Regions from separate parts of the Brucella sp. GW823-FHT04E01 genome, predicted to be linked through region 2. Evidence: predicted binding sites of a transcription regulator. Region 2 holds the regulator's gene; each other region holds the start of a gene.

Region 1 (3,105 bases), 240 kb from region 2:
CGTCTTGCAGCAGGAAAAGCCGAAGCTGCAGGTTCAGGGGAAAGATAGTGAACTGACCAAGGCTGTCTCTGCAATCAGTCCAGACGAACTGACACCGCGAGAAGCGCTGGACCTGATCTACAAATTAAAGGAACTGGCCGGAAAGGCGTGACGAGTTCTGGCCAGGTAGGGTGCTCCAGTCTGTTTGAGATTCTGGTTATGACGAGCCGAAAATGGTGATGTTTGCGACCCGGAGCGGAGTGTACTTTTGGGTACATGAGCACCGGAAGCGCAAAACAGCGCCATTTGCAGGCCGTCAGAACCAGAATATCTACAGACTACACAAAGCGGTTCGCTTCCGCGCCGTAATAGGTGATGTAGCGGCTGGAAATGCGCTCAATCGGCAGGATGATGAAGACATCGGTTGTGCCGAATGCCTCGTCGATCACTGCGCCGTCGCCGATCATTGCGCCGAGACGTAGATAACCCTTGACCAGTGGCGGCATTGAGAACAGCGCAACCTTGTTGTTGATGGCTTCCTTCGGCATCAGGTCCATGGCCTGATAACGATTGGGCAGGGCACGAACGTCCCAGTCATCGGTGGCACGGCAGTTGTGATGGAGGAACGACAGGCCGAGCGCGTGCGCTGCAGGCACCGCGCCGTGGAATGAAGCACAGCCGAACATCACATCGATGGAATGGCGGCGGCAATAGGCCCAGGCACCTTGCCAAAGAAGCTCGACAGTGCGCTTGGAGCGGTATTCCGCCTTCACGCAGGAGCGACCCAGTTCAAGCAGGCGGAGGTTCGGGCGTGAAAGGGCCAGACGCTGCACGTCATATTCATCGGCAGAATAAAAGCCGAGCGCCTGTTCCGCCTGATCGCTACGCATCAGACGATAGGTGCCGACAATCTGCTGATGCTCCGGCACGGGCAGGGCGGTGTCGTAAACGAGCAGATGATCGCAAATAGCGTCGAAACGGTCAGCGTCTCGAAGCTCCACCGCTTCGATGCTTTCCCTACGCGCGCCCATTTCGTCGAAGAAGACGCGGAAACGCAATTCCTGCGCGGCTTCTACCGCCTCGCGTGAATTTGCAAGCCGTACTTCCAGCGATCCGATGCGTCCCAGAACGATGGGATCGCCGTTGGACGCGAACAGCGCCTGTTGTGCTTCTAAGCCTGACATGACCGTATCATCAATGATTTGCTGGTCCATTCCAAGCAGTACTGTCATGATGATGGCTCCTGATTTGTCTATTCACGTATTCCTGAACGGCTTTCCCACGGATATTTCAGCGAGAGCTAGCCAATTCCAATCCTTGTTCAGCCGATTGCATGGACAGGGTGTCCAGTTCGACCGAAGCAGTACAGATTCAGTGCTACGCGACGATGACAGAAGCATGTCACCAATGTGTCAATTCGGATGGCTGGACCTTATCCTCTTCAAAAAGCTTTTAATTTTAAGAGATCAAATTATGCGAAAGGCAGAAACTGTTCAACCCGGCGGGTTAGCGGGCAGCCCGTTCGCGCCGCCAGCCGAGGAATTCCTCCAGAATTATGAGACCTGCACCGATTGTAATGAAGGTGTCGGCGAGGTTGAAAACTGCGAATGACCAGGTTGGCAGGTGAAACAGAATATAATCCACGACGTAACCGTGCATCACGCGGTCGATAAGATTGCCGATGGCGCCGCCAACGACAAGTGCAAAACCGTAGCGTGCGAAGATGCGGTCCGGCGCGTTGGTCCACCACAGATAAAGTACGAACAAGATAACTGCTGCGGTGATTGCGACCAGTCCCCAATCATGCAGCCATGCCAGCATGGAAAAGGCGATGCCCTCATTGTGCGTACGAAACAAGGCAAGGAACGGTAGCAGGTCGATCTGCTGGCCGTAGCCCATCCGTGTTTCCACCAGATGTTTGACACCCTGATCGATCAGTATGGTGAGGACAACGACGAACAGTGAGGACCAGACTGCGTGTCGCTTCATCCGGAAACCCTTTCATCGAGCGTGAGTGCGTCGCGACGAATTTCGTAGAGCATGACGCCGGTGGCAATTGCAAGATTGAGGGAATCTGCACGGCCTGCCTGCGGAATGCGTGCGAGCTTGTCGCAAGTATCGGCCAGACTGTCCGGCAGGCCCTGCTGTTCGTTGCCCATCATCAGCACGACCGGCTTGTTGGCATAGGGAATGGTGCGATAGTCGACCGCACCTTTCAGATGGGTGCCGACGACAAGGCCGGAAATGCCCTTGCGCCAGTTGAGGAAGTCGGCTTCCGTCACTTTATAGAGCGGCATGGAAAAGACCGAGCCCATCGTGGCGCGCACGGTTTCCAGCGAATAGGGGTCGGTGGTGTCGCCGATCAAAATGATGCCCTTGGCGCCGACCGCATCGGCGGTACGGATGACAGTGCCCAGATTGCCGGGATCGCGCACGCGGTCGAGCGCGATATAAACATCGTTGTTCTTCGGCTTGAGGTTTGTGAGCGGGCGATATTGCTGTTCGAAAACACCAACCACCATTTGCGGGTTGTCGCGGCGGGTAATGGCAGCCATGATCTTTTCGGTCACTTCCAGCACCAATCCGCCCTTGGCGAAGGTGCGGGCGGCAACCTGCTCGACCATCTTGTTGCCCTTGCCGGATTTGGCGAAGACCAGCGTCTTGATGCGCCAGTCCTGTTCCAGCGCGTCGATGACAAGCTTCAGCCCTTCGGCCAGAAAAACGCCCTGCTGGTCGCGGAATTTTTTCAGCGCCAGCGAGCGGAGATCTTTCACGATAGGGTTGGTGAGGCTGGTGACTTCCTTCACCTGACCTACCTTGGAATATTCGGCACGAGAGCCGCCTTTGGAAAAATCGTCGTCACGGCTCATTTTGCTACCCAGCGGCTGAACATGGATGTGGAAAGCGCGCGTCCTCCCGACTGATCGGCGGAACGTTCGCGCAGAATAAGTTCGCCCGATTCGACCGTACCACCAAGACCGGTGAAACGGTCGCGCATCAGTTCGTGAATGGCGAAGAAGGATGCGCGGATCGAATAGGCAGTCAGGATGACGGCGAGCGGTTTTGGCGTCAGGATGGACCGGCATGTATCGACCATTGCGGGCAGATGCTCGAACAACTGCCAAA
Region 2 (3,105 bases):
TGTATGGCTCCTGCGGGACCGGATTTTGCAGCGAGCCGTCGCGATTGCGCTTCTCGTAGAAGGAATTTCCACCGGCTACGAGCACGTAATGCATATTGTTGTAAGGGAACTTCAGACCCGCCGTGTGGAAGAACATGGCATTCTTGAGCTTCGGATGACGCTCACCCTTCAGAACCGCGTCAGCAGCGGCCTGAACATCAGGCAGCGCCTTGGAATTCATCTGGCGGGTAAGCACACCGGGCGCAAACTGGTTCTTCTGACCGACGACACCGCAAATCGTATCCGGATAACGTCCCGACGCGAGACGGTTCATGACGACCGTACCAACAGCCAGAAGACCGTCGGAACTCGAACGATTGGATTCGAAGAACATCGCACGTTCAAGGCAATTCTTGTCCCGTGCGGTGTAGGTGTAGGTCTTCACGCCATTGACGGATTTGACGTGGCTTGCCGCCGTCTTTTCCGAATTGGCTTTTCCCGAGGTTCCGGTTGTCGTGCAACCGGTCACCACGAAAGGCGCAATCACCAGCCCGATAAGAGCGGGCAATTTCCACTTCGCGGCGCGCGTCAATGGCTCAGTCTCATGTTAGGACCCTTAACTGATCCAGTCATCCATTCAGGCGAACACATCTGGAACGATGCGCGCGAACGTCTGACTGCGGTGCAAGTCAAAGAGGACGAAGATCAAAATCACACGTCCTACAGTCGCTCAATCGAATTCAAGGTTTTGGAATTTTTAGGCCAAAAAAAGGCGACGGGTCAAATCCCAACAATGCTGGAGACCGCTGAAAAGTCCTAAAACAATTCCGAATCGAGATTGCGAATGTGCCTACAAGCCCTTTAAATATATTAACAATTCCTTAACAAGAATTAGCGATTCAGGTAAGATATTGATTTAACGAGATTCAAAGTCTCGCAATACACGCCATATCGCTGCCTTAATTCGCCTTTGCTTGTACATTTTTTGCATACACATTCGTGGTGTTTCAAATCTTCTGCAGAATTTCTGCTTCCAGGCCGGTTCCATTGCTCTTTGTCAACTTTGACAACAGATTTGTAACATCGCGTGAGATTATGCTTTTGAGACCCGTTTCGGGTTGTTGCAATGCGAATCGGGCGAGCACGATCCGCACCTTGCAAAGCTGGGTCTTGGACAAAAACGACCCGCCACGGATACCGTGGCGGGTCGGACAAGTTCAATTCCTGACGCCGAGATGACCGCAGCGGTCACCCGAAAGAATAACCCGCACCCCGAACGGTGCGGATCGGATCGAGCGCACGACCGACATTGATCGCCTTGCGCAGCCGTCCGACATGGACGTCCACCGTGCGGTCGTCGACATAGATATCCGGTCCCCAAACGCCATCCAGAAGCTGGCTACGCGAGAAGACACGACCGGGCGACATCATGAAATATTCGAGCAGGCGGAATTCCGTTGGTCCGAGACGAACTTCCTTTTCCTTGCGATAGACACGATGCTGTTGGCGGTCGAGAACCAGATCGCCCACTTTCAGCACGTGCGAAAGAATGCTCGGATTCGACCGGCGCAACATCGCCTTGACGCGCGCAAGCAGTTCCGGCGTCGAAAATGGCTTCACGACATAGTCGTCCGCACCGACGCTCAGGCCGCGAACACGTTCGCTTTCCTCGCCACGTGCCGTCAGCATGATGATGGGCAGGCGTTCGGTTTCCGGCCATTGGCGCAAGCGACGGCAAAGCTCGATGCCCGATACGCCCGGCAACATCCAGTCCAGAATGAGCAGATCCGGTACGTTCTCGCGCAAGGCGATCTCGGCTTCGTCGCCGCGCAGCATTGTATCGACCTGGTAGCCCTCTGCCTCAAGATTATAGCGAAGAAGAACGCTCAGCGCCTCTTCGTCTTCTACCACAGCGATTTTGGGTGCCTGTGACATCCAGTATTTCCCTATCCAAATTCGGCGGGCGGTGGATACAATCCCCCCAATCGACCGCGTGCCGCCGCGCTATTCACTCATTTTCAACCGCCGGACCGTGGTCCGGTCGGCTGTAGTTCAGGGTTTACGCGCCTCATCCACGACAATACCGTGGCTCAGGTCTTCCTTCGGTCGTTCGGCCGGCATTTGCAGGCCGGTCACGATGTAGTAGACGGTCTCCGCAATATTGGTCGCGTGATCGCCGATACGCTCGATATTCTTTGCGCAGAACAGAAGATGCGTGCAGGCGGAAATATTGCGCGGATCTTCCATCATGTAGGTCAGCAGCTCGCGGAACAGTGACGTGTACATGGCATCAATCTCGTCGTCGCGGTCGCGAACGACATTGATCTGCTGCACCGAGCGCGACGCATAGGCGTCGAGAACATCCTTGAGCTGGGTCAGCGCCAGCTCGGCGAGTGTTTCGAGCCCGCGATAAAGCTTTACCGGCTGGCGTGATTCCGAAACGGCGGCAACGCGTTTGGCGATATTCTTGCCCAGATCGCCCACGCGTTCCAGATCGGCAGAGATGCGGATCGAGCCGATGATCTCGCGCAGGTCCACAGCCATGGGCTGACGCTTGGCGATAATCATCACAGCCTTGTCGTCAATCTCGCGCTCGCTGGCATCGAGAATGAGATCGTCGGAGATGACGCGCTGTGCGAGCGCATTGTCCGCATTGACGATAGCGGCGACCGACTGCTCGACCATACGTTCCGCATGTCCGCCCATTTCGGCGATCTTATGGGAGAGAAACTTCAATTCCTCGTCGTAGGAGCGAACGGTATGCTGAGACGGCATAGTAGACCTCGTAATATAAATTGCGGGGAAGCCGCACTGTCTATCTGTTGAAGCGCAGTTCCGGATCAGCCGAAGCGTCCGGTAATGTAGTCCTGCGTGCGCTTTTCGGTCGGCGCGGTGAACATGGTTTCCGTGTCACCCACTTCGACCAGATTGCCGAGGTGGAACATGGCGGTGCGCTGCGAAACACGCGCGGCCTGCTGCATGGAGTGCGTGACGATCACAATCGTATAGTTCTGGCGCAGTTCGTCGATCAGCTCCTCCACCTTCGCGGTCGCAATCGGGTCGAGCGCCGAGCACGGTTCGTCCATGAGAATGACTTCCGGGCTCACCGCAATCGCGCGTGCGATG
Region 3 (3,105 bases), on a different contig from region 2:
TCAAGATTGACGTCAACTATACTTGGATTCAATGTCGAAAGGCAAACAAGGAGAATAATTATGAATAGCGGACTTGAAGATGTGATTGCTGCTGAAACCGTGTTGTCTGACGTCGATGGGCTTGCAGGCAGGCTGGTTATTCGCGGTCGGTCGCTGGACGATCTGGTCCCGCATAGCAGCGTCGAAGATGGAATAGAACTTCTGTGGGGCGGCTTTTTCAATGACCTTCCCAAAGGGGAAGAGCTTCAAAAAGCGCTCGGTGAAGCGCGCGTACAGGTATTTCATCATACGGATGCGCTTGACGATACATTGATGGAAATGTCTCCCATCGAAGCGCTTCGCGCATTGATGGCACGCATCCCTGATGACGATGATCTGACCGCAGCCTTACACCTGATGGCGGCACCGGCAGTCTTTACGACGGCCATTCTGAGGGGCCAGAAGGGGCGCCGTCCCATACATCCTGATCCGACGCTTCCCCATAGCGCTGACATCCTTCGTATGATGAATGCGGGAATGCCGGATGAAGCAGAAGTTGCGGGGCTGAACACCTATCTTATGACGGTTTCCGACCATGGATTGAACGCATCGACTTTTGCTGCGCGTGTCGTGGCATCAACACGAGCCGGATTGACCTCATCGCTGCTTGCCGCAATCAGCGCATTGAAAGGACCGCTGCATGGTGGTGCACCCGGACCGGTCCTCGATATGCTGGATGCAATCGGTAGACCCGACAACGCTGAACGTTGGCTTGAATCTGCTGTTGCCGATGGAGACAGGCTGATGGGGTTCGGTCACAGGGTCTATCGTGTACGCGATCCTCGTGCCGATGCCTTGAAAGGTGCATTGAAGCACATCGAAGCCCTAGAACAAGGGCGTGGAAAACACCGCGTTGAGTTGGCCGAGGCCGTTGAAAAAGCCGCTATCGCAGTTCTAAAGCGCCACAAGCCGGACCGTTCCCTCGAAACCAATGTCGAGTTCTATACTGCTTTGTTGTTGGAACAACTGGGGTTCCCGCGTGAGGCTTTCACTTGCGTTTTTGCTATGGGGCGAACCATGGGCTGGATAGCGCATTGCCGTGAACAGGTTGCGGCAAACAAGCTCATTCGTCCGCAATCGCGATATGTCGGCCCAACTGTGGGACTTGTCGCCTAAAGTGGACACAACAAGAGGCGCGGACGCTACCTTCCGCGCCTCAAAGCCGACCGTCATATCTCTGTGACATGAATCGGGTTTTCTGCGCTCAGATCAGGTTGCCATTGAAGGGGACAACCACATGAGCACCGACGCTCCGCAGCCCAGAAAACTCCGAACCCTCTTTATCTCGGATGTGCATCTCGGTTCCAAGGCCGCACAGGCGGAACTGCTTCTGGATTTTCTTCGCTATCATGAAGCCGAGACGATCTATCTTGTCGGCGATATTGTCGATGGGTGGCGCCTGCGGCGCAATTGGCATTGGCCGCAAGAGCATAATGACGTAGTCCAGAAGCTGCTTCGCAAGAGCCGCAAGGGCGCCAACATCATCTACATTGCCGGTAATCACGATGAGTTCCTGCGCAATTTTCAGGGAACGCATTTTGGCGGCATCGAAGTGATGAACCGCGCGATCCATGAGACGGCGGACGGTCGCAAGTTTCTGGTAATCCATGGTGATCAGTTCGATGTGGTTGTACGCAATGCCCGCTTTATCGCCTATCTGGGCGATTGGGCATATGACACAGCGATCTGGATAAATACGGTTATGAGCCGGGTTCGCTCGCTTTTCGGTCTGCGCTACTGGTCATTTTCAGCCTGGGCGAAGTTTCGCGTCAAAAAGGCGGTCAATTTCATTGGTCAGTTCGAGAGCGTGGTTTCGGAAGAAGCGCAGCGTATCGGGGTTGATGGTGTGATCTGCGGCCATATTCATCACGCCACGATCGAGAGCATGAATGGCGTGGAATACATCAATACGGGCGATTGGGTGGAAAGCTGCACGGCCGTGATTGAACATTTCGATGGCCGTATGGAGCTCATCGAATGGACGGAACGCCGTGATCGCCGCCCGACGACAGGTATTGTCAATTCCGACAGTGAAGAGCGTGACGAGGATAGGGTAATCCAGCTCCCACTTCCCGTCCGCGAACTGGCGACCTTCCGCTGATGAAGAAAATTGTCATCGTTACCGACGCCTGGCATCCTCAAGTCAACGGCGTCGTGCGCACGCTGACCAAATGTCGTGATCTGATGATTGAGCGCGGATACGACGTCACCGTCATATCTCCGCTGGATTATCGGTCGGTCCCCTGTCCGACCTATCCGGAAATCCGGCTCGCCTTGACGACGCCAGGTGCGCTTAGACGACGTCTGAAGGTCATGCGACCGGACTATGTGCACATTGCAACCGAGGGTCCACTCGGGTTTATGGCACGGCGCGCCTGCCTGAAAATGGGCTGGTCCTTCACGACAAGCTTTCACACGCGGTTTCCCGAATATCTTGCGGAACGCTTTCCTGTCCCGCCACAATGGACCTATGCTTTCCTGCGACGTTTCCATAATGCGGCCCAGCATACGCTGGTACCGACCCAATCTATTGTGGATGATCTCAAGGGGCGAGGTTTTACGCGGCTGGACCTCTGGACGCGCGGTGTCGATCGCAATCTGTTTTATCCTCGGCCGGAAGTGGTCAAGGACTTGCCACGTCCGGTGTTCATTTGTGTGGGACGCGTCGCCACGGAAAAGAACCTGCCAGCGTTTCTGGAGCTTGATCTTCCCGGCACAAAGTTGATCGTCGGGGATGGTCCTTCCCTCAACGATCTGCGTGCGCGTTTCCCGGAGGTTGTGTTTGTCGGGAAACAGGAAGGTGAAACGCTGGCAAACACCTATGCCGCAGCCGACGTGTTTGTCTTCCCAAGCCGGACAGATACGTTTGGTCTCGTCTTGCTGGAAGCGATTGCCTCCGGCTTGCCGGTGGCGGCCTATCCCGTTCCCGGATCACGGGATGTCGTGGGGGCAACCGGGGCAGGCGTTCTCTCCGAAGATCTTGGGAAGGCGTGTCTGTCAGCCCTGCAAATGGAGCCGTTTGAGCCCGCACAGGTGCTCAGGCAGTTCACCTGGGACGCTTGTGCG
Region 4 (3,105 bases), on a different contig from region 2:
TGTCGTTGAACTTGAGCATCTCGATGATTGGTTCGAAATCCTTAGCTTCGGTCGCTACGAATTCCTGATCCTTGCCGTCGGAAAGGGCATCAAAACCTGCCTTGTCCTTCTTCGGCATATCGAGGAAAGCCTGCTTGATGTCGGCCTTCAGCTGGTCTGGCAGAGTGTTGAGAACAGCGAACGGACCTTCTGGAAGGAAGTCCGACTTGAAGATGACGCGGAAATCATCCTTCGTCATTGCCTTGCCGTCAGCATCTTTCAGCACGCCGCGGCTGACCATGCGGGTCAGGTTGGAATCGTTTTCCGAGTTCCAGGAGTTGGCAGCGGCATCAGCGGTACCCTGCGCAAGAGCAAGAACTGCATTTTCATGGCTGCCAGCAAAGAAGTTCTTACCGAAGAACGTATCGACGCTATAGCCTTCGCGGTTGAGGAAGAAGCGCGGCGCGTTGTTGCCCGACGTGGAGTTCGGATCAACGAGAGCAATGGTCTTGCCCTTCAGGTCATCCATTTTCTGGTACGGGCTGTCGGCGCGAACATAAACGACCGAGTAGTAGCCGTTGACGCCGGTGTCATGGCGCTGGTTGACGAGCGGTGTGGTTTCAACGCCGGTCATGACGGCACGGGCATAAGAAGCCGGGCCATAGAATGCGATCTGGATGTTGCCGGCGCGCTGGCCTTCAATGACAGCGGCATAGTCGTTGGCGACGCGCAGCGTGACCTTGGTGCCAAGTTCCTTGCCGAGATAGGCGGCCAGAGGCGCATAACGGTCGGAAGTGGTCGAGGCGTTTTCAGCCGGGATAACGCCCAGAACGATTTCCGGATAATCCTTGCTCCAGTCAGCAGCCTGAGCGGTGGAGGCCATCATTGGCATGGTCAGCGTTGCGGTAAGCGCAGCCGCCGCCAGAAAGTTTCTACGGTTAAGCATAGGTATCTCCTGTTAATCCTGAGTTTGGAGCGTGTTTTTTTCCGGAGCTTTATGCGCTCAGGCGGAAAGCTGGCGCAGAACGGCTTCAGCCGACTGCGGAACTGGCATTGGCATTGTTTCAGCCTGTTCATCAGCGTCGATGACGTCAGCGGCTTCCATGCCGTAAAGGTCACGTGATGCCATATCTGTCAGCATCGACGGTGTGCCACGGAATACGATCTTGCCGGCAGACATGCCGACGAGGCGGTCGCAATAGCTGCGCGCAATATCGAGCGAGTGTAGATTGCAGAGGACCGTGATGCCATACTCGCGATTGATGCGGCGCAGGGCGTCCATGACGCTGCGGGTGTTGCGCGGATCGAGCGATGCAATAGGCTCGTCGGCAAGAATAATGCGTGGCTGCTGCACGAGCGCGCGGGCAATCGCCACGCGCTGCTGCTGACCACCCGAAAGTTCATCGGCGCGGTGCGCCGCAAGATGCGCAATATCGAACTGCTGCAGAGCGGAAAGCGCGATCAGGCGTTCTTCGTCGCTCCAGATACGCAGGAGCGACTTGGGCGTCGAAACATAGTTGAGACGCCCCATCAGAACATTGGTCAGAACATCAAGACGATCGACCAGATTGAAGTGCTGGAAAATCATCGCACATTGCGCGCGCCAGTCGCGCAGTCCCGAGCCTTTAAGGCCCGTAACATCACGACCATCCCAGTGAATTGTTCCCTCGGACGGCTCGACAAGGCGATTGATCATACGCAGAAGCGTCGACTTGCCAGCGCCTGAGCGCCCGATAATTCCCACAAACGTGCCCGGCTCGATTTCGAGGTCCACGCCCGAAACCGCCACCTTGTCATTATAGCGGCGCGTTATGTTGTTCAGTTGAAGCATGAATTCGTCTCCATTCATGCTCACTTTGAATTGCTTCCATGACACTGCAATGAAAGCATAATGACGTTTGTGTAAATTTACACACCGCTATAGGGATTTCACCTAAGCAATTGTTTTAACAGTTATTTCCTTCAAATGACGAAGGAAGGTCTCTGTGGATGCATTGACATCACCTGAATTGTCTATTGTGACAACATCTCCGGCATCGTCATCGAAGCTCACTTCACGCGCAAGCCGCGCGGTGATTTCTTCCCGGCTTTCACGACCACGCGACGCAAGCCGTTCTGCCAGAACGTCCGGTCGGGCTGTTATCACGACCACAGAACGTGATTTGTAGAGCCTGCGAATATCGCCAAGCACTCGCCGTGAAACGTTGGCGATCACCACCGTGCCCTCAGCGATTTCATCCTCAAGCGATTTCGGCAATCCATAGCTCAGGCCATGTGCCTGCCAGTGCAGGGCGAAGGCTCCCTCGCCTGCAGCTGTTGCAAAAGATGCTTCATCCAGACTGTCATGATCTTCCGTGCCCGGCATTTGCGGGCGGGTGATGATGCGGCGCACAAAATGAAAACGCGTGTCGCCCGCAAGAGCCACACGCGCTGCATCCATGATCGTATCCTTGCCGGCCCCGCTGGGGCCGACGACGGCGACGAAACAGCCTTTCGGCATATCGGATTGCATCTGCATCAAAGCACCCGATCACCTTCGCGCCAGACCGTGCGGACAACCGGGATTGCACCTTTCGGGCGCACGCGAACGAGATCGGCGCGCTTGCCGATGGCGATTTCGCCGCGATCATCCATGGCCATGGCGTCGGCAGGATTCTTGGTCACGAGGCGGACAGCCTGTGGCAGCGCAATCGGACGTTCGCCCGAAGCAAGGCCGAAAGCCGACTGAATGAGGCTGAACGGAATATAGTCCGAAGACAGGATGTCGAGGCTGCCATTATCGACGAGATCGCGTGCGGCGATATTGCCGGAGTGCGAGCCACCGCGAACGATGTTCGGCGCGCCCATCAGGATCGAGAGGCCTGCGCCTTTCGAAGCATTGGCCGCTTCCATCGTGGTCGGAAACTCGGCAATCCGCACGCCATGGTCGAGCGATTCATCGACATGCGCACTGGTCGCATCGTCATGGCTGGCCAGAACGATGCCACGTGTCGCAGCCATTTCGGCAATGGCGCGGCGATGATTGGCCGAATAGGCGTCCGAATCCGCCATGCGCTTCTCACAATGCACCCGGAACTCCTCATCCGTGAGCTTCATCTTGCGCATGTAATAAGTGCGATAGGTCTC

What was found. The regulator PhoB, encoded in region 2, activates phosphate uptake and scavenging genes when phosphate is short. The targets are predictions, from matches to a motif close to TGTCATNNANCTGTCAT.
Positions count from the first base shown of each region.
Region 1: a site for PhoB is predicted at 1,379-1,395, ahead of olsB (l-ornithine N(alpha)-acyltransferase). Genes of this name have one in related genera too.
Region 3: a site for PhoB is predicted at 1,207-1,223, ahead of AC1RHM_RS01630 (UDP-2,3-diacylglucosamine diphosphatase). Genes of this name have one in related genera too.
Region 4: a site for PhoB is predicted at 1,860-1,876, ahead of phnC (phosphonate ABC transporter ATP-binding protein). Genes of this name have one in related genera too.

Region 1 covers NZ_JBXAIK010000004.1:438,774-441,878, reverse strand. The annotation lists gene mutS (DNA mismatch repair protein MutS) at 1-151, shown strand, start outside; gene olsB (l-ornithine N(alpha)-acyltransferase) at 318-1,211, opposite strand; gene lspA (signal peptidase II) at 1,486-1,968, opposite strand; gene AC1RHM_RS17255 (TrmH family RNA methyltransferase) at 1,965-2,849, opposite strand; gene AC1RHM_RS17250 (RsmD family RNA methyltransferase) at 2,846-3,105, opposite strand, start outside.
Region 2 covers NZ_JBXAIK010000004.1:683,006-686,110, forward strand. The annotation lists gene AC1RHM_RS18340 (cell wall hydrolase) at 1-571, opposite strand, end outside; gene phoB (phosphate regulon transcriptional regulator PhoB) at 1,228-1,914, opposite strand; gene phoU (phosphate signaling complex protein PhoU) at 2,032-2,754, opposite strand; gene pstB (phosphate ABC transporter ATP-binding protein PstB) at 2,820-3,105, opposite strand, start outside.
Region 3 covers NZ_JBXAIK010000001.1:306,078-309,182, reverse strand. The annotation lists gene AC1RHM_RS01635 (citrate synthase/methylcitrate synthase) at 61-1,155, shown strand; gene AC1RHM_RS01630 (UDP-2,3-diacylglucosamine diphosphatase) at 1,277-2,140, shown strand; gene AC1RHM_RS01625 (glycosyltransferase family 4 protein) at 2,140-3,105, shown strand, end outside.
Region 4 covers NZ_JBXAIK010000001.1:148,259-151,363, reverse strand. The annotation lists gene phnD (phosphonate ABC transporter substrate-binding protein) at 1-925, opposite strand, end outside; gene phnC (phosphonate ABC transporter ATP-binding protein) at 983-1,810, opposite strand; gene phnN (phosphonate metabolism protein/1,5-bisphosphokinase (PRPP-forming) PhnN) at 1,913-2,491, opposite strand; gene AC1RHM_RS00705 (alpha-D-ribose 1-methylphosphonate 5-triphosphate diphosphatase) at 2,497-3,105, opposite strand, start outside.